3 regions of the Bradyrhizobium cosmicum genome follow, and region 3 is predicted to be linked to each of the others. Evidence: predicted binding sites of a transcription regulator. Region 3 holds the regulator's gene; each other region holds the start of a gene.
The links. The regulator LexA, encoded in region 3, represses DNA repair genes until DNA is damaged. The targets are predictions, from matches to a motif close to TGTTCNNNNTGTGTTCNG.

Region 1 (7,765 bases), 820 kb from region 3:
TTTCCTATGCCGAGATCGACGCGACCACGCGCGAGGTGCTGCCGGAGGCGCTGAAGCGCACCACCGCCTTCCTCACCCATCCGGTATTCCACGCGCATCGCTCGGAGACCGAGATGCTGCGCTACATGCGCAAGCTCAGTGATCGCGACCTCGCGCTCGACCGCGCCATGATCCCGCTCGGCTCTTGCACCATGAAGCTGAACGCGACCACCGAGATGATGCCGCTGACCTGGCCGGAATTCGGCAGCCTGCATCCGTTCGTCCCGCGCGAGCAAGCCAAGGGTTATCACGCGCTGTTCGCGCGGCTGGAAAAATGGCTGTGCGACATCACCGGTTATGACGCGATCTCGCTGCAGCCGAACTCCGGCGCGCAGGGCGAATATGCCGGCCTGCTTGCGATCCGCGGCTATCACGCCGCGCGTGGAGAGACTCACCGCAAGATCTGCCTGATCCCCTCCTCCGCCCACGGTACCAACCCGGCCTCGGCCGCGATGGCCGGCATGGACGTGGTGGTGGTCGCCTGCGAGAAGAACGGCGACGTCGACGTCAACGATCTCCGCGCCAAGGCGGAGCAACACTCGGCGAATCTGGCCGCGGTCATGATCACCTATCCCTCGACGCATGGCGTGTTCGAGGAGCACATCCGCGAGATCTGCGACATCGTCCACGGCCATGGCGGCCAGGTATATCTCGACGGCGCCAACCTGAATGCGCAGGTCGGCCTCAGCAGGCCCGGCGATTACGGCGCCGATGTCAGCCATCTCAACCTGCACAAGACCTTCTGCATCCCGCATGGCGGCGGCGGCCCCGGCATGGGCCCGATCGGCGTCAAGGCCCATCTTGCGCCCTTCCTGCCCGGCCACCCCTCAACGCAGGCGGACGCGCCGGTCGGTCCGGTCTCGGCCGCGCCGTTCGGCTCGGCGTCGATCCTGACCATCTCGTACATCTACATCCTGATGATGGGCGGCGACGGCCTGAAGCGCGCCACCGAAATCGCGATCCTCAACGCCAACTACATCGCAGCGCGCCTCGATCCGCACTTCCCGGTGCTCTACAAGAACGAGAAGGGCCGCGTCGCGCATGAGTGCATCGTCGATCCCCGTCCGCTGAAGGCGACGAGCGGCGTCACCGTCGACGACATCGCAAAACGCCTGATCGACTACGGCTTCCATGCGCCGACCATGAGCTTCCCGGTGCCGGGCACGCTGATGATCGAGCCGACCGAATCGGAATCCAGGGCGGAGCTGGACCGGTTCTGCGACGCCATGATCGCGATCCGCAAGGAGATCGCCGAGGTCGAGGCCGGCCGCTTCAAGATCGAAGCCTCGCCCTTGCGCCACGCCCCGCACACCGTGCACGACATCGCGGACGACGACTGGAGCCGCGCCTACACCCGCAGCGAAGGCTGCTTCCCCGCAGGCACCTCGCGCACCGACAAATACTGGAGCCCCGTGGGGCGCGTCGACAACGTCTATGGCGATCGCAATCTCGTGTGCTCGTGCCCGCCGGTCGGCGATTACGCGGAAGCCGCGGAGTAAAGGCTTCGTCGTTTCGTAGGGTGGGCAAAGCGAAGCGTGCCCACCACCTTCGTGCGCGTTGAAATATGGTGGGCACGGCGCTTGCGCGCCTTTGCCCACCCAACCGCTGTCACGCCGTCCGTTCTCACTCTGAGGGCCCGCCACAGGCGGGCGTCTCGAAGGATGGCCGCAAGCGAGCTTCCGCCACGTTTCGCCATATTCACTCGCGTAGCGGAGCAAGGGACAGTCTATGGCGCAATCAACGACCGGGTTTTGCGATCCCAACGCCAGAGCCGTTCGTTGGTCAGTTCGGTCCCGCCCCACCAGCGCTTGATTGGGTTGTGGCGCCACATATCGTCTTCCCGGGCGACAAGGGAACGTCCGAGATCAGTGAGCGTGACATTCCACGCGCTTCTGCCGAAGTAGCGATCCTCATTGTCGAACGCCGGATCGCCCAACAGAACGGGCGGTGCCGGATGCTCCGCCAGTTCGATCAAGGCATCTTGCGCGTCGCGTCCGTCGAACACATCGCGATACCACCTCGCTTCGGAGATGTATTCGGGGTCGGTGTGCCCTTCATTCACACAGCCAAGCATGTCCATTTCGGTGGCACCCAGACCCGTCACGCTGTCCGGAAGCTCTTCAAGAAGCGCGATCAACGCCGATCGAAGTCTCGGGAAGATCATCAGATCCGTCATCAATAGATCGAAACAGGATTTTGGCGTTTCAGCCCGATAGGCGCGCCAGGCGCGGCTTGCCGCCACCAGATGACTGTCGACGACCTTGAAGACCGGCAACTTCCATTTTGCGACGGACTCGGCGGCATAGTCCACAACACGGTCATCCGTGTGCACAAGGCTCAGCTTCGTCGTGATCTCCTTGTAGGGGCGAAGCAGGTCTAGCAGCCAGACGAGCGCGAACTGGTCACTCGGTTGGGGATCGACCCACACGTCGATCGAGTCGAATTTTTCGCACAGTTCGAACAAACCTATATCGCGCGTCCCGAAACCGTGCAGCCAGTCTCGACGAACATCATCAAGCCAGTGATCGCCCTGATTGCAGTGCTTTTCCGACCGCCGCTCCAGCCCCATCAAAAGCTGTTCGGCGGAAGGCAGCTTGCCGAACACGAAACGCGTGCAGAAGCCGAGCGCGATGTCCGCCAATCTGGTCTGCCGAAGCGTGGCTGCCGCAAGATGGTTGGTGGTCAGGATCAGATGCGACACGATCGCCTCTTAAAACTGGTACGCAATACAGGAACCTTTTCAGTCGTAAGCACGCATTAGGCAGGCGCGACCAGTGAGTGGCCTTGGCCGTCCCAGCGCCACAGCCGATCGTTGGTCAGGTGGGTGCCGCCCCACCAGCGGTCGATCGGGTTGTGACGGCCGAAATCCTCTGAGCCCGCCAGCACAGCCTTTCCAAAATCGGTGAGCGACAAGTGGGACTGCTTGTATCGGGCGTGACGAGAAGCATCGTTATGCATGTCGAGCGAGAATGGCCCCTCATCCAGCCCCGCGACGGCCGGCACTGGACATCGCGCGAGCCCATCCAGCAGCGCGCCGACTTCCCAGTAATCAAAAACGCGGCGCGCGTCGGGTGTGTCATGGCGAGGGAAGACGTTGAAGGGTTGTACGTTGCCGGGGGCTACCAACTCAAGCAACCGCGTCTCCGTGGCTCCGAGACCGGTGGTGACGTCCGGCAGCTCTTCCAGGAGATCCAGCAAGCATCGACCAAGCTGCGGCAGCATACTCAAATCGTCATTGAGGAGTTCGCTCACCGCCCGAGGCGTTGGCGCGCGATAGGCTCGCCGCGCGCGACTGGCCAGTTCGAGGTGATCCTGCGTCAACTTGACAGCTTGCTGGTCGAGCTCAGTAAGCCGCTGCGGATCGATATCGCCAACGGTGATGTCGAGACGACGCATCACCAACTCGGAAACCGCCACGCCTTCACTGCGACAATGGTCGAGCAGCCAGAGCAGGATCAATTGCGCATTTGGATCAGGCCCCATCCACAACTCGACAGTGTCACAGTCCGAGAATAGCTCGATGAGTCCGTGATCCTTCACCCCCGGTTCTTGGAGGTGCCATCGCGGCGTATCGTCCAGCCAATGAAGGCCGTGTGGCTGTGTCGTACGTGGGGCGAAGAATGTTTCAAGTTCTGCGCCGGATGGCAGCGGGCCCCACACAAGCCGCCGCTCGATCGCGAGCACGAGATCGCCGAGACCGGCTTGTTCAAGGGCGCCGGCAGCGGAGGAGTCTGTTGTCAGAACAAGCCGCGTCATCGCCGCACGCTTCAAGGCTTCGTCAAAACAGAGCCCCAGCGCCACAGCCGATCGTTGGTCAGGTGGGTGCCGCCCCACCAGCGATCGATCGAATTGTGGCCGCTGAAATCCTCCTGATGGGCCAGGACCGCTTTGCCGAACTCGGTCAACGACAACTCGCTGCGAAGGTAAGCGGCGTGGCGATCCCTGAAATTTTCCTGGGCTATTGCACGCAGTGCGTCGTCCAGCCCTGCCACCGCGGGCCTCGGACCGTGTGCCAATCCTTGAAGCAACCATCCTAACTCAAATTCCTGAAACACAAATGTGCGCCGGAGCGAGCGCAAGTGGAACAGGGCATTCGTGAGCTTAAATCCTCTTGCAATAAGCTCCAGAAACCGCATCTCGGTTGCACCAAGCCCGGTCGAAGGAGATGGGAGCTCTGCCAATAGCGCGAACAACCCCGGCCCCAACATTGGCAATGCACTGAGATCTTCGCGAAGGAGATTGGCGCATGGCTCAGGTGTCGGCGCGCAATAGGCCCGCCATGCGCTCTTCGCAGTCGCGAGTTCGCTGGCCGTGACCGCCACCACGGGAACGCGCGACGGCCCGAACTTCTTGTCCCTCAGTTCGAACAGATCGTCCGCCAACAGGCGCAATCGGAGCTTTTGCAGCAGTTCAGGCCGAGAATCCAGATAGTCGAGCAACCAAATCAGCTGCAATTGGTCGTCCGGGCTCGGTTCAAACCATAGTTCAATCTCGTCATAGCGTTTGCAAAAATCGGCAAAAGGCAAATTTCTGAGATCCTTGAAGGCGTCAGGCCAGACGTTCGCCCAATCCGACCAATGATCGCCCGGCTTGAGCGTCCCTGACTGCGCTCCGAAATAAGCTGCGAAATATTCCGGCGAAGGCAGCGGCCCCCACACGAAACGGAAAGCGAAGAAGACTGCAATCTCGGCCAGCCCCGATTTGGCGAGATCACTTCCGAACGAACTGGTCAAGATCAGACGCTTCATCGCACCACCTGATCACTCCAACGAAAAACGAAACGGGCCCCGAAGACGTCGGCAACTCAACGTCCTCAGCGCCCGCTCCTCGCGAAAAACTCTTCGCGTTAAGGGTTTACTCGTCCGCCGGCTCCTCGCCGTCGGCATCACGCTCGGGAGTGCCGGCGAGAATCTGCTCGGCGATCAGGCCGGAGTTCTGGCGGATCGCGGTCTCGATCTTGGCGGTCATGTCGGGGTTGGCCTTCAGGAACGCTTTCGAGTTCTCGCGGCCCTGGCCGAGGCGCTGGCTGTCATAGGAGAACCAGGCGCCGGATTTCTCGACGATGCCGGCCTTGACGCCGAGATCGAGAATCTCGCCCATCTTGGAGACGCCCTCGCCGTACATGATGTCGAATTCGACCTGCTTGAAGGGCGGCGCCAGCTTGTTCTTCACCACCTTGACGCGGGTGGTGTTGCCGACGACCTCGTCGCGCTCCTTGATCGCGCCGATGCGGCGGATATCGAGGCGGATCGAAGCGTAGAATTTCAGCGCGTTGCCGCCTGTCGTGGTTTCCGGCGAGCCGTACATCACACCGATCTTCATGCGGATCTGGTTGATGAAGATCACCATGGTGTTGGACTTGTTGATCGAGGCGGTCAGCTTGCGCAGCGCCTGGCTCATCAATCGCGCCTGAAGGCCCGGCAACGCGTCGCCCATCTCGCCCTCGAGCTCGGCCTTCGGCACCAGCGCCGCGACCGAATCGACCACCAGAACGTCCACCGCACCCGAGCGCACCAGCGTGTCGCAGATTTCCAGCGCCTGCTCGCCGGTGTCCGGCTGCGAGATCAGCAGCTCGTCGATGTTGACGCCCAGCTTGCGCGCATAGACCGGGTCGAGCGCGTGCTCGGCGTCGATGAAGGCACAGATCCCGCCCTTCTTCTGCGCCTCCGCCACCGTGTGCAGCGCCAGCGTGGTCTTGCCCGAGGATTCCGGCCCGTAGATTTCAACGACGCGCCCCTTCGGCAGGCCGCCGATCCCGAGCGCGATATCGAGCCCCAGCGAACCCGATGAGATCGCTTCGACATCCATCGAGCGATCGTTCTTTCCGAGCTTCATCACCGAGCCCTTGCCGAACTGGCGCTCGATCTGGGAGAGCGCGGCAGCCAGGGCTTTAGTCTTGTCCATGGAGGATCCTTCGACGATACGCAGGGCAGTGGTGGACATGGGTCGTGCTCCTTATGGCGGGGATTCGCTAGGGGGACAAACGGCTGGCGCGGCGGGTCGTCGACAAAAACAATGTACCCTATTTGTTCCGAGTTCGCAATATGTTCTTTTGCGGATAACGGCGCTGGTGGAATCAGCTGCTGGCGGCAGCGCTTGGGGAGATGGCGAAGTTCGAACTGAAGGAAAACGAATTCCGCCAGAAGGATCGCCGGGAGCGGGCCACAGAACTCCACCTTCCTCTCGACCCGATCAATATCCAATAGGGCTGCCGAGGAGCGGTCTGCTGGTATTTTGACACCTTCAGCCAGCCATTGACGGCGCAGCTAAATTCCTCGGCGACCTACTGTGCATGGGGTTGTTTTCGATGTTTCCGCGGCTGCGGTGGCGCGCGACCGCGCGGCATGGCAGTCCCACACGTTGCAACCATGCTGCGCCTACATCAGCGCCAGCAACCCGATGCCGATCACCAGCACCACAAAGCCAACCGCCGTCGCGGCGGCGAACGACCGCTCTACCTTGTCCATGATGCGACCCCGCTGCCGGCGCGCCACGTTTCCCCCATGGCTGCGCCTGACGGTGTGAAATCTCACCCGCGGCTGTGGCTCCAGTCGTGCGATCGGATGGCCAAATTGGGACGTGTGCGGGGCCAGTCTGCGGCCTCTCGGGCGCGGCTTTGAGTCGCCGTCAGGCACCCGTAAGCCTGCTCCCCTAATCTTCGCCCGCCCGGTGGACCAACATCGGGTCTCCATACCAGCCTGAGGACCCCGCTCTGCCCCGAGCGGGGTTTTTGGCTTGCGGCGCGGATTCGATCGGCCGGCCTGTCAGGCTGTCGTAAGCCGGGCAGGCTAGTGTTCTCTGGCTATGGTGTTGCAGCCCAGCACCTCAGCCTCCAATAACTCTCTCACCCGCTTGGCTCTCCCCAAGCGGGTTTTTTCATGCCTGCCGGCTGGCGCACGGCGCCCTCTCCTCTCGCGTCAGCCGCAGCGAGAAGGCGCGGATCGCGGGCGCCGCCAGCAGCACGATCGGCAGCATCGTGGCCCATGCGATCAGCCACGACACCATCCAGTGCCCGAGGAAGACCAGCGCGCTGCCTGCAGGCAGGCTGGCGATGCCCGCCGCGATCAGCGAGGTCAGGCCGGACTGGATGATGCCGAAGACGAAATGACTGTAGCGGCGGGGAATGCCGAGCATGACGCGCCCTTGTTGCTGACCGGCATCAGGTCAAGCAAGGCACGTGCCGCCGCTCGCATCGCAGGCGTCGGTCAGCGTCGCAGGTTGGTCACCGGCGCGCGCGGCATCGCCTCGGCGCAGCACGACAATCCCTCGAAACGCCAGAACGTGACGACGCTGCTCTCGCCGCACGCCTCGCAGACGAGCTCCTCGTCACCGAGCATGAACCGCCCGCGCCTGAACGTGGACGAGGAGGCCGGATGCCGGCAGCGAGGACAGGCCAGCGAGATATTCCGTGCACCCCAGCGCAGCACAATATGTCTCAGCCAGTTCACGCCGTCCTCATTCACGATGTCGCGCTCGCGCCGCCCGTCGGCAATAGCAGGAGCGTAAACGGATGACACGCAAAAGTGGAAAAGTGTCGACCACTCCTGCTCGCTTCGCACCACGCTGGAACCGGTGTGAACGCCGTAGGCCGTCCGTGGTTCTCCCACCCTGAACAGAGTTCCCGCGGCGGCGATGTCGCCTCGTGCGACTCCCGTGGCGCAGCCTCCGCAAGCCTGTCGCCTTTCGGAATCCAATTTCGTTTGTTTCGAACCACTCGCGATTTCCA
Region 2 (7,765 bases), 110 kb from region 3:
GGGGCGCGGCACCCTCGCTGGCGTTGTTCAGCTTGCGGGCGATGGCCTTGTAGAGCGTGTCGATCAGCAGCGTCGACTTGCCGCCGCCGGAGACGCCGGTGACGGCGGTGAACAGGCCGAGCGGAATCTCGGCCGTGACGTTCTTGAGATTATTGCCGCGCGCGTTCACCACCTTGATGGTGCGGCGATGGTTGGGCGGGCGCCGCTCGGGCACCTCGACCTCGAGCTCGCCGGTGAGGTACTTGCCGGTCAGCGATTTCGGGTTGCGCATGATCTCGGCCGGCGTGCCCTCGGCAATGATGTTGCCGCCATGCATGCCGGCGCCGGGGCCGATGTCGAGCACGTGGTCGGCGAGCAGGATGGCGTCCTCGTCATGCTCGACCACGATCACGGTGTTGCCGAGGTCGCGCAGCCGCTTCAGGGTGTCGAGCAGGCGTGCGTTGTCGCGCTGGTGAAGGCCGATCGAGGGCTCGTCCAGCACGTAGAGCACGCCTGTCAGCCCCGAGCCGATCTGCGAGGCCAGGCGGATGCGCTGGCTCTCGCCGCCGGACAGCGTGCCGGAGGAGCGGGACAGCGTGAGATAGTTGAGGCCGACGTCGAGCAGGAAGGTGAGGCGCTCGCGGATCTCCTTGAGGATGCGTCCGGCGATCTCGTTCTGCTGCGTGTTCAGCGCCTCCGGCACAGTCTCGAACCAGGCGCCGGCGCCCTTGACCGACAGCTCCGAGATCTCGCCGATGTGCTTGCCGCCGATCTTGACGCAGAGCGCCTCGGGCTTGAGCCGGAAGCCGCTACATGCCCCGCAGGGTACGTCGTGGAAATATTTCGAGAGTTCCTCGCGGGCCCATTCGCTCTCGGTCTCGCGATAGCGGCGGTTGATGTTGGTGATGACGCCCTCGAACGGCTTCTTGGTGTCGTAGGAACGGACACCGTCCTCGTAGGAGAACTTGATCTCGTCCTCGCCGGAGCCATGGAGGATGGCATTCTGCGTCTTCTTGGGCAGATCCTTCCACTTCGTGGTCAGCGCGAACTTGTAGTGCTTGCCCAGCGCCGTCAGCGTCTGCACGTAATAGGGCGACGACGACTTGGCCCAGGGCGCAATCGCGCCCTTGCCGATGGCGAGCTCCTTGTCTGGAATGACGAGGTCCTCGTCGACATGCTGCTCGACGCCGAGACCGCCGCAGGCCGGGCAGGCGCCATAGGGGTTGTTGAACGAGAACAGGCGCGGCTCGATCTCGGGGATGGTGAAGCCGGAGACCGGGCAGGCGAACTTCTCCGAGAACAGCATACGCTCGGGCCCGCTCTTGTCGTGGATCTTCGCGGTCTTCTTCTTTTCTTTCTCTTCAGCAGGTGCGGTCGCCGGCGCGTCAGCGAACTCGACGACGGCGAGACCTTCGGCAAGCTTCAACGCGGTCTCGAAACTCTCGGCGAGGCGCTGGCCGATGTCGGCGCGCACCACGATGCGGTCGACTACGACGTCGATGTCATGCGGGAATTTCTTGTCGAGAACAGGCGCCTCCGCCAGCTCATGGAAGCTGCCGTCGATCTTGACGCGCTGAAAGCCCTTCTTGAGCCATTCGGCGAGCTCCTTGCGGTACTCGCCCTTGCGGCCGCGCACGACCGGCGCGAGCAGATAGAGCCGGGTGCCTTCGGGCAGCGCCAGCACGCGGTCGACCATCTGCGAGACGGTCTGGCTCTCGATCGGCAGGCCCGTGGCCGGCGAATAGGGCACGCCGACGCGGGCCCAGAGCAGACGCATGTAGTCGTAGATCTCGGTGACGGTGCCGACGGTGGAGCGCGGGTTCTTCGACGTCGTCTTCTGCTCGATCGAGATCGCCGGCGACAGACCGTCGATCTGATCGACGTCGGGCTTCTGCATCATCTCCAGGAACTGGCGGGCATAGGCCGACAGCGACTCGACGTAGCGGCGCTGGCCCTCGGCATAGATGGTGTCGAAGGCGAGCGAGGATTTGCCGGAACCTGACAGCCCCGTGAACACCACGAGCTTGTCGCGGGGAATCTCGACGTCGATGTTCTTGAGGTTGTGCTCGCGCGCGCCACGGATCGTAATTGCGCGCAGGCTGGAGCCCGCGTTCTGCTGTTGGCGCTTCGCCTTGATCACTTCATCCATCCCGCTGGTCCTCAAGGAATCCCAAAAGCGCGCGATCGCGCCAATGTTGAAGGCGCGCTTCGCCCGGAACCGGGATCGGCGCCGATGGGGTTGGCAGCGAACGTAGGAAGAACGAGGACGGATTTCCAGTGGGACTTGCGAATCGTCAACGGATTGTTGGCGCGCTGGCGGCATCTGGCAGGAGCGGGGTCCACGGAACAGAAGAAGGGCCGGCGCGAGGCCGGCCCTTCGTTCGCATTTGGGTGCAGACGGGAGGAATCCGCACGCGAGCAGGACCTGGAGGAGTCCTTTGGGGCTTCGTAACCGGGGCTCAGTATATGGCGACGACGGGGTTGCCCCAGCGGTAATTGATACGGATCAGGCCCATGTCGATGTCCTGGCCGATCCGGTCGGTGCGCGCGAGAAGGCCACCGGTGAGGGTGGCGAAGTCGGCGCTGTGATGGCCGAGGAACACATGATTGTACTCGCCGCCGACAGACCAGTTCTCGGCAAAGCCCCACTCGACGCCGATGCCGATGGTGTAGCCCCAGCGGGTCTGGGTGACGCTGTTGAACGCGAGCGCAGGCACGCCCGGGAAGAAGGTGTCGTATTTGTCGTGCGCCACGCGGCCGCGCCGGCCTTGCCGTAGGGCAGCAGGCTGTTGACGGCGTAGCCCATCTGGCCGGCGAAGAGGCCGAAGGCGTCAATCCTGGTCTGGTTGGTCTGCGGTGCCAGTGCCACGCTGACATTGTTGCCCTTGAAGTCGGCCCAGTTGCCCTGGCCCTCGATGCCGAACACCCAGCGCGATTTCTGCCAGCGATAGCCGACCTGTCCACCGATCGTGCCGCCGCCTGCGTTGTGGCAGCCTTCGCCGATAGCTGGATCAACCGCAACGCCGAGCGCGCCGGTCACGTTCCAGCAGGCGTGGGCCCAGCCGCCGCCACCATTGATGCCGGCATAGACGCCGCTCCAGTCGTAGGCGAGGACAGGCGCGACCGGCGGCTTGGAATACAACGGAAGATCGGCAGCCGCCGCCGGCGCGATCGCGCCGAGTGCGAACAAGCCTGCCGCGGCCAGCGCACAAATCTTCATGTCAGATCCCCAACTCACCAAGCCAATGCGCGGGTGCGATTCGCGCCCCACGATTCCTTGACGGTTGGATGTTCGTCAGCGCGAAAACAAAAAGGCCGGCGCAAGGCCGGCCTTTCGTAGTGCGATGGAGGCGGAGATCAGTACTTCGTTCAGTACCTGGCGACCACCGGGCCACCAAAGGTGTAGTTGAGGCGGACGGTGCCCATGTCAACGTCCTGCTTGATATTGTCGATGCGGTCGTTGAAACCGAGGACCGTGAACGAGTTGTTGCGCTTGCCCATGAACAGATGGTCGTATTCGATCGCAACGGACCAGTTCGGCGCGAAGCCGAATTCGAGGCCGGTGCCGACCGCGCCGCCCCAGCGCGTCTCGCTTGCGCTGTCGAGGACCACGCCGACCACCGTGCCGTTGTACTTGGCGTGCGTGACGGCGGCGCCACCCTTCACGTACCAGAGCACGTTGTTCCAGGCATAGCCGACCTGGCCGGTGAACAGGCCGATCGCATCGATCTTGGTCTCGTTGACCAGCGGCGCAAGCACCAGGCTGGTATTCGAGCCCTTCAGGTTGGCCCAGTCGCCCTGGGCCTCGAGGCCGAACACCCAGTTGGTGGACTGCCAGCGATAACCGATCTGGCCACCGACGACGGCGCCGGTTGCATTGTGACAGCCCTCGGCCGTGTCGGGACCCGGAATGCCGGCGATATTGTTGACGTCCCAGCAATTGTGGCTCGAGGCACCACCGGCGTTGGCGCCGATATAGAAGCCGGACCAGTTGTAGATCGAGGCCACCGCGACCGGCGCCTTGGTGTAGGGGCGGGCCGCCAGATCGGCCGCCGATGCGGGAGCCAACGCGCTGAGTGCAAACAGGCTGGCCGAAGCCAACAAAATCTTCTTCATAGCGATTCCCCAGTTCCGTTTCTCTTTGTCGCCTTCCGCACGGCGGAGCAGCGGACCAATGACCCAACTGATGTCGCTCTCTTACACCATTAAAGCCAAAGGTTGTGTTACCGACTCGCCACATCTCGCCGAAAACGTGCGGGGGCGGCCGGCCGATACCGGTACGCGTGGAAAACAAAAAGGCCGGCGCGAGGCCGGCCTTTCGTAACGCGATGACGTTGGAAGCGAAGATCAGTAATTCGCTCAGTACTTCGATCAGTACTTGGCGACCACCGGGCCCCCGAAGTGATAGTTCACGCCGACCTGCACGGTGTGGAGGTTGAGCGTGCCGGTGGGCAGGGCGCCCGAGAAGTAGGTCTCGCCGCCGAGGCTGCGATAGAGGTACTCGCCCTTGACCGACCACTGCGGCGCGAAGAACGCTTCGACGCCGGCACCGACGGTCCAGCCGGAGTGCCACTTGCTGTCCGACGCGGTCACGCCGAGCGCAGACAGAGACAGCTTGTTGTCGATCCAGGCGTAGCCGCCGGTGCCGTAGAACAGGACCTGGTTGACGGCGTAGCCGATGCGGCCACGCACGGTGCCCATCGCATCGGTCTTCGAGGTCAGCGTGGTGGTCACAACGCCGAAGCCGGGGACGGCAACGGGGCCGGTTGCCGAAGCGCTGACATCGGCCCAGGCGCCATCGGCCTCGATGCCGAACACAACGTTGCCGGTCTGCCAGTTATAGCCGGCGGTGCCGCCGACGAAGCCACCCTTCATCTTCGGATCGCCCGAGCCGTTCTCCCAGGCGCCGCCACCGACGATACCGAGATAGAAGCCGGTCCAGTTGTAGACCGAGGCCATCGCCACCGGTGCCTTGGTGTAGGGGCGGGCCGCGAGATCAGCGGCCGAAGCCGGAGCGGCGAGAGCGAACAAACAGGCCGAAGCCAACAAAACCTTCTTCATAATCAACCTAATCCCAGTCCCGGTTTCTGTTTCTGCCTTCCGTGCGTTCGGAAGGATATCGGACGCGTTGGTCCAACTGACGTCGGCTTACACCATTGAAGCCGCAAGTTGTGTCTCTCAAAAGCCACAGCGGTTGCAGAATGTAATGGTTGCTGACGCATTAATCCGGCAGCCAGCGCGCAGCAAAAAGGCCGGCGCGAGGCCGGCCTTTGATCTCCAAGTGATATCAGAAGGATATCAATATCGCGCGGCGACCGGGGCACCCCAGTTGAAGTGATAGTTCACGCCAGCCTTGATGGTGTGGACGGTGTCGGTCCACTCGGAGCGGTTAGCCGGCACTGCGCTGTACTGGATCGAGCTCTTGCCGAAATCGATGTAGTTGTACTCGACCTTGGCCGACCAGTTCGGAGCGAACATGTATTCCGCGCCGGCACCGACCGTCCAACCCCAACGCCAGTCATTCTGGACGAAGGTGGCCGACGGGAACAGGGCGGGATCATAGCGGTGCTGAATGTCGCCGACCGCGGCACCGCCGCTGACGAACCAGAGGGCGGGACCGGTCGAGTAGCCGAGACGGCCCTTGATGTCGCCGAAGCTGCGGATCTTCGTGTAGTAGGTGTCGCCGAACCCGGCATTGATCTCGGCCGAACGGCCGCTGATGTCAGCCCAGTGATAGTCGCCCTCGATGCCGAAGACGACCGGGCCCTGCTGCCAATTGTAGCCGAACACGCCGCCGACGAAGCCGCCGCTGGTGTCATACTTCTGGGTCGCTGCGAAACCCGGTGCATTCGGAGCCAACAAGAAGGTCTCGTCGCTACGGCCCCAGCCGCCGCCGCCCTGCACACCGGCGTAGAAGCCGGTCCAGTTGTAGATCGGGGAAGGCGCGACCATCGGCGCCTTGGTGTAGGGACGCGCGGCCATATCCGCCGCATTCGCGGGAGCCGCCAGGCCCAACGCAACGGTACCCAATGCAACCAGCAAAGTTTTATTCATTACGGTCTCTCCCATGTTTGTCCGCTTCACAAAATTCCCCAAAGCGGACCATCAGGCGCGATGCCCATACGATCTAATTCCGAGGCAAAGCTAGCCCGATTTGGCGCCAGAGTCCGTCTCCGAAATACCACAGTCGCGAACGAACGAAATGGAACTAAGTAAATGAATGTTAAGTGATTTTTCGTGTGATCGGGAACCCAAAAAAGTTCCATCCGGTTCCGTCGCCACAGTCCAGATTAAGTTCCACTCTGCCCATTGATTCGGCATAGCTCACCGCAGCCCCGCTCAAGAACAAATCTGGAACAAGCCCGTCGTCGATGCTATATGTGGGGATAACCTGAGGGGTGACGGACTGATCCGGCCTCGCAAGCGTATAGGTTCGCCTCAACAGGGTGGCAGAGGACCGTTTCGCGCGGACCCCGCCTTTGGAAATTCAGTGGCATTCGGAGTGGAGAGCGGCATGGCGGGAAGCGTCAACAAGGTCATTCTGGTTGGAAATCTCGGCAAGGATCCTGAAATCCGCCGTACCCAGGACGGGCGGCCGATTGCGAATCTGAGCATCGCGACCTCCGAGACCTGGCGTGACAAGAACAGCGGCGAGCGCAAGGAAAAGACCGAGTGGCACCGCGTCGTGATCTTCAACGAAGGGCTCTGCAAGGTCGCCGAGCAGTACTTGAAGAAGGGCGCCAAGGTTTACATCGAAGGTGCGCTCCAGACCCGCAAATGGACCGACCAGGCGGGCGTCGAGAAGTACTCCACCGAGGTTGTGCTCCAGGGCTTCAACTCGACCCTGACGATGCTCGACGGCCGCAGCGGCGGTGGAGGCGGCAGCTTTGGCGATGAGCCGGGCGGCGATTTCGGCTCCTCCGGTCCGGTCAGCAGCGCGCCGCGCCGTGCGGTTGCCGCCGGCGGTGGCGGGGGGCGCAACAGCGACATGGACGACGACATCCCGTTCTGAGAATGGCGGTCGCAAGACGAGGGCGCGCCGGCGGGATCGGCGGCGCTTCCCGTCTCGTCTGAGCAAATCTCACTAATCGGCAGGAAGGGCTCGGGATTTCCGGGCCCGCTTCATGTTTGAGGTCAGCTTGGATCGCCAATCGGCAGACAGGCTGACGGGGTGGGCTCGCCGCGCGACTTGCCCGGCGGTGCGGGCGGCTTCGGAAGGCCGATTTCAGGTTCGTCCAGGGCGTTGCTTGTGAGGCCTTAAGTCGTTGGAAAAATAAGCGGAAAAAGCGCTTCCCTTAGCCCCCGCGAGGGTGGTTATCAGGGGGCCGATGCGCTATATGATTCCCAGATAAAACCTCACCGGATTCCCCCTTGGCTGACGACGACGACAAGCCCGGCGACCAGCCGGCGCAACCCTCGGATATTCGACCCGTCTCCATCTTCGAGGAGATGAAGAAGTCGTATCTCGACTACGCCATGAGCGTGATCGTGGCGCGGGCACTGCCCGATGCCCGCGACGGCCTGAAGCCGGTGCACCGGCGCATCCTGTACTCGATGCACGAGCAGGGCCACACGCCCGACAAGAAATACGTCAAATCCGCCCGCGTGGTCGGTGACGTCATCGGTAAGTATCACCCGCACGGCGACCAGTCGATCTACGACGCCATGGTCCGCATGGCGCAGGACTTCTCGATGCGGGTGCCGCTGATCGACGGTCAGGGCAATTTCGGCTCGGTCGACGGCGATCCCCCGGCCGCCTATCGTTACACCGAGGCGCGGCTGACCA
Region 3 (7,765 bases):
CGCGACACGTTCGCGAAGGAAGTCGCCAAAGGCTGAGGGACCACAATGGGCAGTGAAGCCGACGCCATCGTTTCCGCCATCATCGCGAAATGGTGCGCCGGCTTCGCCACGCTCGACGCCGCCGCGCTGTCGTCGCTCTATGCCAAGAACGCGTTCTTCTTCGGCTCCAACCCAAAGCTCTACAGGGGCAGGGACGGCGTCGCCGACTATTTCAACGGCCTGCCGCGCTGGCGCAAGCCCAGCGCGACCTTCACCGACGTGCGGGCCGCGCAGGCCGGCCCTGACCTGATCAACATGGGCGCAACCATCTCGTTCGATCTTGCCGGCGAACGCCCCGATCTCGTCGTCAAGATGAGCTGGGTCATCATCCGCGAGGACGGCGACTGGAAGATCGTCAATCACCACGCCTCGGCGAAGGCGCCGCTGATCTGACGGGCGCGCACGGCATCGTCATATCAATCGAAGCAACGAACTCCGCCCCCGTGCGTTGTGTGGGTCCAGAAGAGGATCCCACCATGCAGAACATCGCAGAGCATATGGAAGTCATCGGCGCCGATGGCGTCCACGTCGGCACCGTCGACAAGATCGAGGGCAACCGCATCAAGCTGACCAAGAAGGACAGCGGCGAGGGCAGCCACAAGGGCCACCATCACTTCATCGACAAGGGCCTCGTCGCCGGTGTCGAAGGCAACAAGGTGCGGCTGTCCGCCAAGGCTGACGTCGCCGTGACGATGGAAGAGGAAAAGTAGGGCTCGCGCCCGCCCGTTCCTGATCCGTACCGCTATTCGCGCGCCTGCACGTTCCGGTAGCCTCTGGCCCCGTCGCGTATCGCAAGGTGCAGGGAATGGCGGAGTCGGGCCGGCCAGTACGGTCCCAGGGTGTCGCGGGGACTTGGCCCGTCGGCCGACCTGCGTCGGTTGGCGGCCTCGCGCCGGCAGGGTCAGGCCTTTGGCCTGCCCTCGTCGAGACGCTGCGCGAATGGGGGCGCGCCGAAGCCGGCGCCGGGCGGCTGTTGCCGTGGGTCCCCGTCGCCTTCGGCGGCGGCATCGCGCTGTACTTTGCCGCCGATCATGAGCCCGTGCTTTGGGTCGTTGCCGCGACGGCCATCGCGCTCACGCTTGGGGCGGTTCTGCTGCGGAGAAGCCGGCTGTTTGCGCCTGCGATCATGATCGCAGCGGTCGCGGCCGGCCTTGCCGCGGCGACCTGGAAGACGGCTCGCATCGCGCACACCGTGCTGGCAAAACCGCTCTATTCGGTGTCGCTGTCGGGCTTCGTCGAGACCCGCGACATCCGCGAACGCACCGATCGTTTCGTGCTGCGCGTCACCGCGATGGAGGCGCAGCGCAGCGACGTCAGGCTCGAGCGCGTGCGCCTGTCGGTGCGCAAGGGCACCGCGCCCGAGGTCGGCAGCTTCGTGCAATTGAAGGCGCGGCTGATGCCGCCGATCACGCCGGTGCGCCCTGGCAGCTACGATTTTTCCCGCGACATGTTCTTTCAGGGCATCGGCGCGTCCGGCTTCGTGATGGGCGCCATCGCGGCCTCCGTGCCGCCTGATGCTGGCGGCCTGCGGCTGCGCTATGCCGCGATCATGCAGGGCCTGCGCGATGCGATCGACGCCCGCATTCGGGCCACGCTCGACGGCGACAACCGCGCGATCGCGACCGCGCTGCTGACCGGTCGGCGCGATGCGATCACCACGCCCGTGAATGATGCGATGTTCATCTCGGGGCTCGGTCACGTGCTTTCGATCTCCGGCTACCACATGGCCGTGGTCGCCGGCGTGGTCTTCTTCGCGGTGCGTGCACTGCTCGCCTTGATCCCGGGACTGGCGGTCGGCTTTGCCATCAAGAAGTGGTCGGCGGCTGCGGCGCTCGTCGCAGCCGCGTTCTACCTGCTGCTGTCGGGGGCGGAGGTCGCGACGCAGCGCTCGTTCTTCATGACGGCTGTGGTCCTGATCGCGGTGATGGTCGATAGGCGCGCCATCACCTTCCGCACGCTGGCGGTGGCCGCGTTGATCGTGCTGGCGGTGGCGCCGGAGTCGCTGGTTCATCCCAGTTTTCAGATGTCGTTCGCGGCAACGCTCGGGCTGGTGGCGCTGGTGCAGATCGGCATGCCGAACCTGTTTGCCTCGCCCGATCATTCGGCGACGGCGCGCATCGCGATGTGGGGCGGCCGCGAGATTGCGATGCTGTTCCTGGCCTCGCTGATCGCGGGGCTTGCGACCACGCCCTATGCCGCCTTTCACTTCCACCGCGTCACTCCCTACGGTGTGCTCGCCAATCTCGGGGCAATGCCGGTGGTCTCGGCGCTGGTGATGCCGGCGGGACTGCTCGGACTCATTGCGGCGCCGTTCGGACTCGATGGTGTGTTCTGGTGGCTGATGGGGATCGGCATCGACTGGATGATTGCGGTGTCGCGCTGGGTGGCGGCGTTGCCGGGCGCGATCGGCCGCATCCCGGCTTTCGGCATTGCGCCGCTGATCGCGGCCAGCCTCGGGATCATTGTGATGGGCCTGCTGCGCACGCCGCTGCGCTGGTCGGGCGGGCTGCTGCTGTTGGCCGCGATCGCCTGGGGGCTATCCGTTCGGCAACCTGACATTCTCATCGCCGGTGACGGCCAGAGCGTTGCGGTGCGGGGCAGGGACGGACACCTGCATCTGATCCGGGCGAGCAAGGACAGCTTTCTGTTGAAGGAGTGGCTGGCGGCCGACGCCGATCCGCGCGGCGCCGGCGGCGCCTCGCTCAGCGACGGCGTGTCCTGCGACGAGTCAGGCTGCGTGACGCCGCTTGCCGACGGCCGGCTGGTCGCGCTGGCATTGCGCATCGATGCGCTTGCGGACGATTGCAGCCGCGCCGCGCTGGTGGTGACGGCTCGGCCCGCGCCCCCGGATTGCGCGGCGATGGTGGTCGATCGGCAGCGTCTTTCGGCCCAGGGCGCGCTCGCACTGACACAGCGAGGGGATGGTTTTGCGGTTCAGGCGATGAAGGCGAGGGGCACTGACCGCCCGTGGTCGCCGGCGACCGCCGGTGAGGCTGATTTCGGCGCGAGCCTCGCGCCGCAGGCGGCAGCTCCCCGCAACCGGGACGCGACGCCGTCGGAGGCGGACTTGCAGGCCGAGGACTGATCGGACGGGTTACAGGTACCAAGCCAGCACGGCATCGAGCCCCGTGCTCCCGATCACCGGCAGGGCCACCATCTGGCTCAGCCCAGCTGTGCGGGCCTGAGCTGCCGCGATCGAGCCGTCATGCGCGAGGTCGTCATTGAGCGCGGGCATGCCGGTGGCCCAGGCGCCGCCGATGCTGCCGTCGCCGTGAGCGATGGATTTATCCGCATAGAGCGCGGCGAGGTCGGTCTGAGCGCTGCAATCGCCGGCGCGAAACACCAGCGCCGAGCGGGCCTCGTTCGGGACCCAGATCTCGAAGCGTCGCGCGATCGGCGTGGCCTGGGCCGAGAGGAAGGTCAGCACCCAGGTCTGATCGGTGCCGGTCCGGTAGGGCACGCCGACACCGAGATTGATCCCGACCTTGGCGGCGTCCTCCCAGCGCAGGAAGCTCTTGGCGTCGTGCAAATCCTTGATGATCAGCGGCAGGTCGGCTTTCCAGGTGCGGCCGGGCAGGCCGAAGCCGCGCGGAAACCGGGTGTGGCGGGAGTTAAACTCGAACATCTCCGCCGCGCCGTAATAGCCGTCGACCAGCCCCATCTCGTGGGACATTTGAGCGTCGTTGTGCCAAAGCTCGATTGCGCCGACATGTGCCTCGTCGTCACCGCAGAACAGCACCATGACGGCTTGCAGGAATTCGCCGGCGAATACCGGCACGGCCACGCCGCAGGTGAGGCCGGCTGCGAGCGCCTGATCCGTCCGCTTGAAGTAGGAATTCGCGAATTTGGTGAGGATCACGGGATGGCCGCAGGCCCAGGCCTTGCCGGGAAGGCCCTCGTCATACCCGAAACGCAGATCTTCGCTGGCGGCCTTGAACGCGGATAGCCCTTCGCTGTAGAGGCCGCCGCCGAATTTCAGCCGCATGCGCGTCCGGTCGGGCACCCAGAGTTCAACGACGCGAATGAAGGTCTTCATCGAACGTGCCCGCCTCCAAGAGCCAAGACACCAGCCGGGACACCAACCGGAACAGCATCGGCCATTTGCTTGCGGAACGGACGTTCAAAATTCAGGCAGGACCGCGCAAACTTCGTGCGGCGGAGAGGGATGGTGGGCTGGCTTCGCCGTTTCGGGTTCTGGAGACGCAAACCAATCCGTGTCGCCGGCCTCGGCCGGCGATGGCGATTTCAATCCCGTGTCCCGACTCGAAGGCCGGGGATGGCTGCGTTAGCCGATCGGCAGGCGGGTGATGGTCGGTCGGCCGTTGGCGTTGGACTGCGGCTTGTTCTCGCCAGGGGGCTGTGTCACCGGCAGTTGCAGCACGGTCGCGTGCTGGCCTTCGACGAGCTGCGTCACCAGCACGTATTTGCCGTCGGGGAATTCGATCGCGTCATGATGACGGTCGGGAATGTGTGGATCGATCTTGCCGAACTTGCCGACGCGGGAGTTTACGGTGCGCGTCCAGATCCAGCGATTGTCGTAGCGGACGTTGTCGGCGAAGGCGAGCTCCGTTCCCGGCAGCAGGCAGACCGCAACGGTCGGATCAGCTGCGGAGGCAAAGCCGCGCGTCGAGGTGCCGCGGAAGGTTGTCGAGACGATCGTCTCGCCGATTTCCGCGGGACGCGATGCGACGGCATGCAGGCTGTAGTCACACATCGGGATGCTCCTCATGCAAGATAGCAGCCCGCGCCTCTTCTGAGGCGGAGGCCTCTATCAGAGTGGAAGCACCAAGCGTCTGCCCGGTTGTAGGCAAATCTGCGGCTCGCCGCCGCAGGCCGCGATCACATTATCTTTTTCGACCGCGCTGGGAACAATGCCTGTTGCCGTGCATTCCGGCCGCGCGTGTCAGCGCCCCGCAGGCGCCGACCAGCCCGAATACTGCCAGCCCGGCTGCGACGGCTGCTCCACCGCGTTGCGTGCATTTCTGACTTGTTCGCTCACGGCGTTGTCCTTGCGGACGTGGTGCCGCGCTTGTGCGGCAACGGCCTGCGACGCTGATGCTGCGACCAGCGCCGCCGTGACTGCGCTTATGATGATCTTGCGCATGACTTCTCCTCGACTCTTCAAGGCCGCACAGCGATGAGTGCTTCGTGCGGCGTGTCGAGGATGTAGCGCCGGAGGAGGGGGCGGATAATCTGCGCGAAACCAGAAGGACTATCCAGCGGGAGCGGACAATCGTCCGCTCCAGTCGTTGACCGCGATCGCTGATCGCGGACGGGTCTAGTATTTCCGGTAAAGCCCGATCAGCTTGCCCTGGATCTTCACCCGGTTGGGCGGCAGGATGCGCACTTCATAGGCCGCATTGGCGGGCTCGAGAGCGATCGAGGCGCCGCGGCGGCGGAAGCGCTTGAGCGTCGCTTCCTCGTCGTCAATCAATGCCACGACGATATCGCCGGTGTCGGCGCTCTCGTTGCGCTGGATCAGCGCCATGTCGCCGTCGAGGATGCCGGCCTCGACCATAGAATCGCCGCGCACTTCCAGCGCGTAATGCTCGCCCGAGCCGAGCATGTCAGGCGGTACACTGATGGTGTGGCTGCGGGTCTGCAACGCCTCTATCGGCGTACCGGCGGCGATCCGGCCCATGACCGGTACCGCGACGGGACGCTCGCCCTCGTCGGCGGGCGGGCTGGAGGTGGTGCGTACCTTGCCGAGATTGCCCTCGATGACGCTCGGCGTGAAGCCGCGGCGGCTGCCGGCGGCGGCCTGAAGCTCGGGAAGCTTGATCACCTCGATGGCGCGGGCGCGGTTCGGCAGCCGGCGGATGAAGCCGCGCTCCTCGAGCGCGGTGATCAAGCGATGGATGCCCGATTTCGAGCGCAGATCGAGCGCGTCCTTCATCTCGTCGAAGGAGGGCGGCACGCCGCTTTCCTTCAGCCGTTCGCTGATGAATCGCAGAAGCTCGTATTGTTTGCGCGTTAACATCTCGACCAAAATCCCCCGGTTGATGTCGTCCGATTCCGAGACGCTGAATTCAGCAGTAAGCCGCTACATGCTCGAAACAAATCATGAACGGACACTATATGTTCGATACATGTTCCGCAACTGCTTAATTTACCGTGAACGCCGCAGAGTTCGCGGAACGCATGCGAACGAGGCGGTCAGACGGGCAGTCGCAACACCTCGCAGGGCGCGCCGGATTCGGCCTTCGGCGCGAACGGCGCGCGCACGAGAAGTGCCTGTGCTGCAGCGAGATTCGAAAGCAGCGAGGAATCCTGGTCATCGACGGGAATGGCAGCGAGCGTGCCGTCATCACGCAGCTCGAGGCGTGCGCGCAGATAATCCTCGCGCTGGTCATTGGCGCGGACGTCGCGGCCGAGCACCGCGCGCTCGCGGCGGTGATGAATCACCGAGCGGCCCGACAGCGCACGAATCAGCGGTACCATGAACAGGAAGCCGCACACGTAGGATGACACGGGGTTGCCGGGCAGGCCGATCACGCGCATCGCCCCGAGCCGGCCGTTCATCATCGGCTTGCCCGGCCGCATAGCGATCTTCCAGAACGCCATCGAGACGCCTTCGTCCCGCAGCGCCTGCTGGACCAGATCATGGTCGCCGACCGAGGCGCCGCCGGTCGTGATCAGGATATCGGCGCCACTCTCGCGGGCGCGCCGGATGCCGGCGGTGGTCGCTGCAAGCGTGTCGGCGGCAATACCGAGGTCGATTGTGTCGGCGCCTTCGCTGCGGGCGAGCGCATGCAGGGCGTAGCCGTTGGAATAGACGATCTGGCCGGGACCCGGCGCGCTGCCCGGCATCACCAGCTCGTCGCCGGTGGCGAGGATGGCGACCTTCGGACGGCGGCGGACGGGCAAATGCGGGTGATTCATGCCGGCGGCGAGCGCGAGGTCGCGCTCGGTGAGGCGGGCCCCCTTGCGCAACAGCACGTCTCCTTCCGAGAAGTCGACGCCGGCGGGACGGATGTGACGCCCGGTCACGGCGGCTTCCCTGATCGTGACGCGCTTGCCCTCGGCAACCGTATCCTCCTGGATCACGACGGCGTCGGCACCATCAGGAACGACGCCCCCGGTGAAGATCCGCACCGCTTCGCCGGCGCTGACCGTTCCCGCAAACGGCCGGCCCGCCGCGACCTCGCCGATCACTTTCAGTTGGGAATCGATCTTCGCCGCATCGGCCGCGCGCACCGCATAGCCGTCCATCGCCGACATTGCCTGCGGCGGCTGCGTCCGCAGCGCGGCGATATCGCGCGCGAGCACACGGTGAAAGGCCTGGCCGAGGGCGACCGCTTCCTCGGCCAGAGGCTCTGCACCCGCCAGCACGGACGCAAGCGCATCGGAAACCGGCATCAAGGCCACGGGTCAGACTCCTGCGAGCACGTTCTGCAAATCGGCGGCGAGAGTTCTAGCTGAGTGCAGGCGCGGAGGCAAAACAGCGATGGCGCAGGATGACTTATCCTGCGCCGTCTGACTTGCGGGCGAAGGGGAACGTCAACGAAGGATAGACGTCAGCTCCGCCGCTGCATGATCCGAGAGGCGAGACAGAGCGGCACCAGCGTGGCGATGGCAAATACGAGAATCGCACGCACGAGAAGGGCGAGTGCCACGGCCAGTGTCGATCACGTCCCCGGCTGCCTGCGCGGACTGACATCCGGCGCGGCGGCGCCCTGGTCCCTGTCGGGCATCGGGTCGGCCTGGGCTTTCAGGTCGGCGGCCT

Region 1: recA (recombinase RecA) is a predicted target of LexA. The motif match lies at 6,074-6,091, and genes of this name have one in related genera.
Region 2: uvrA (excinuclease ABC subunit UvrA) is a predicted target of LexA. The motif match lies at 2,225-2,242, and genes of this name have one in related genera.

Annotation. Positions count from the first base shown of each region.
Region 1 is NZ_CP041656.2:2,658,758-2,666,522, reverse strand. It holds gene gcvP (aminomethyl-transferring glycine dehydrogenase) at 1-1,538, shown strand, start outside; gene FNV92_RS12550 (hypothetical protein) at 1,766-2,740, opposite strand; gene FNV92_RS12545 (hypothetical protein) at 2,797-3,840, opposite strand; gene FNV92_RS12540 (hypothetical protein) at 3,807-4,787, opposite strand; gene recA (recombinase RecA) at 4,894-5,982, opposite strand; gene FNV92_RS12530 (DUF2798 domain-containing protein) at 6,916-7,173, opposite strand; gene FNV92_RS12525 (hypothetical protein) at 7,245-7,487, opposite strand.
Region 2 is NZ_CP041656.2:3,590,527-3,598,291, forward strand. It holds gene uvrA (excinuclease ABC subunit UvrA) at 1-2,128, opposite strand, end outside; partial or broken gene FNV92_RS17300 (outer membrane protein) at 2,439-3,199, opposite strand; gene FNV92_RS17305 (outer membrane protein) at 3,349-4,095, opposite strand; gene FNV92_RS17310 (hypothetical protein) at 4,154-4,303, shown strand; gene FNV92_RS17315 (outer membrane protein) at 4,351-5,040, opposite strand; gene FNV92_RS17320 (outer membrane protein) at 5,278-6,033, opposite strand; gene FNV92_RS17325 (single-stranded DNA-binding protein) at 6,494-6,991, shown strand; gene gyrA (DNA gyrase subunit A) at 7,351-7,765, shown strand, end outside.
Region 3 is NZ_CP041656.2:3,480,880-3,488,644, forward strand. It holds gene FNV92_RS16760 (glutamine--tRNA ligase/YqeY domain fusion protein) at 1-36, shown strand, start outside; gene FNV92_RS16765 (nuclear transport factor 2 family protein) at 46-432, shown strand; gene FNV92_RS16770 (DUF2171 domain-containing protein) at 516-749, shown strand; gene FNV92_RS16775 (ComEC/Rec2 family competence protein) at 845-3,124, shown strand; gene FNV92_RS16780 (GAF domain-containing protein) at 3,134-4,075, opposite strand; gene FNV92_RS16785 (hypothetical protein) at 4,325-4,753, opposite strand; gene FNV92_RS16790 (hypothetical protein) at 4,943-5,143, opposite strand; gene lexA (transcriptional repressor LexA) at 5,318-6,019, opposite strand; gene FNV92_RS16800 (molybdopterin molybdotransferase MoeA) at 6,196-7,407, opposite strand; gene FNV92_RS16805 (hypothetical protein) at 7,668-7,765, opposite strand, start outside.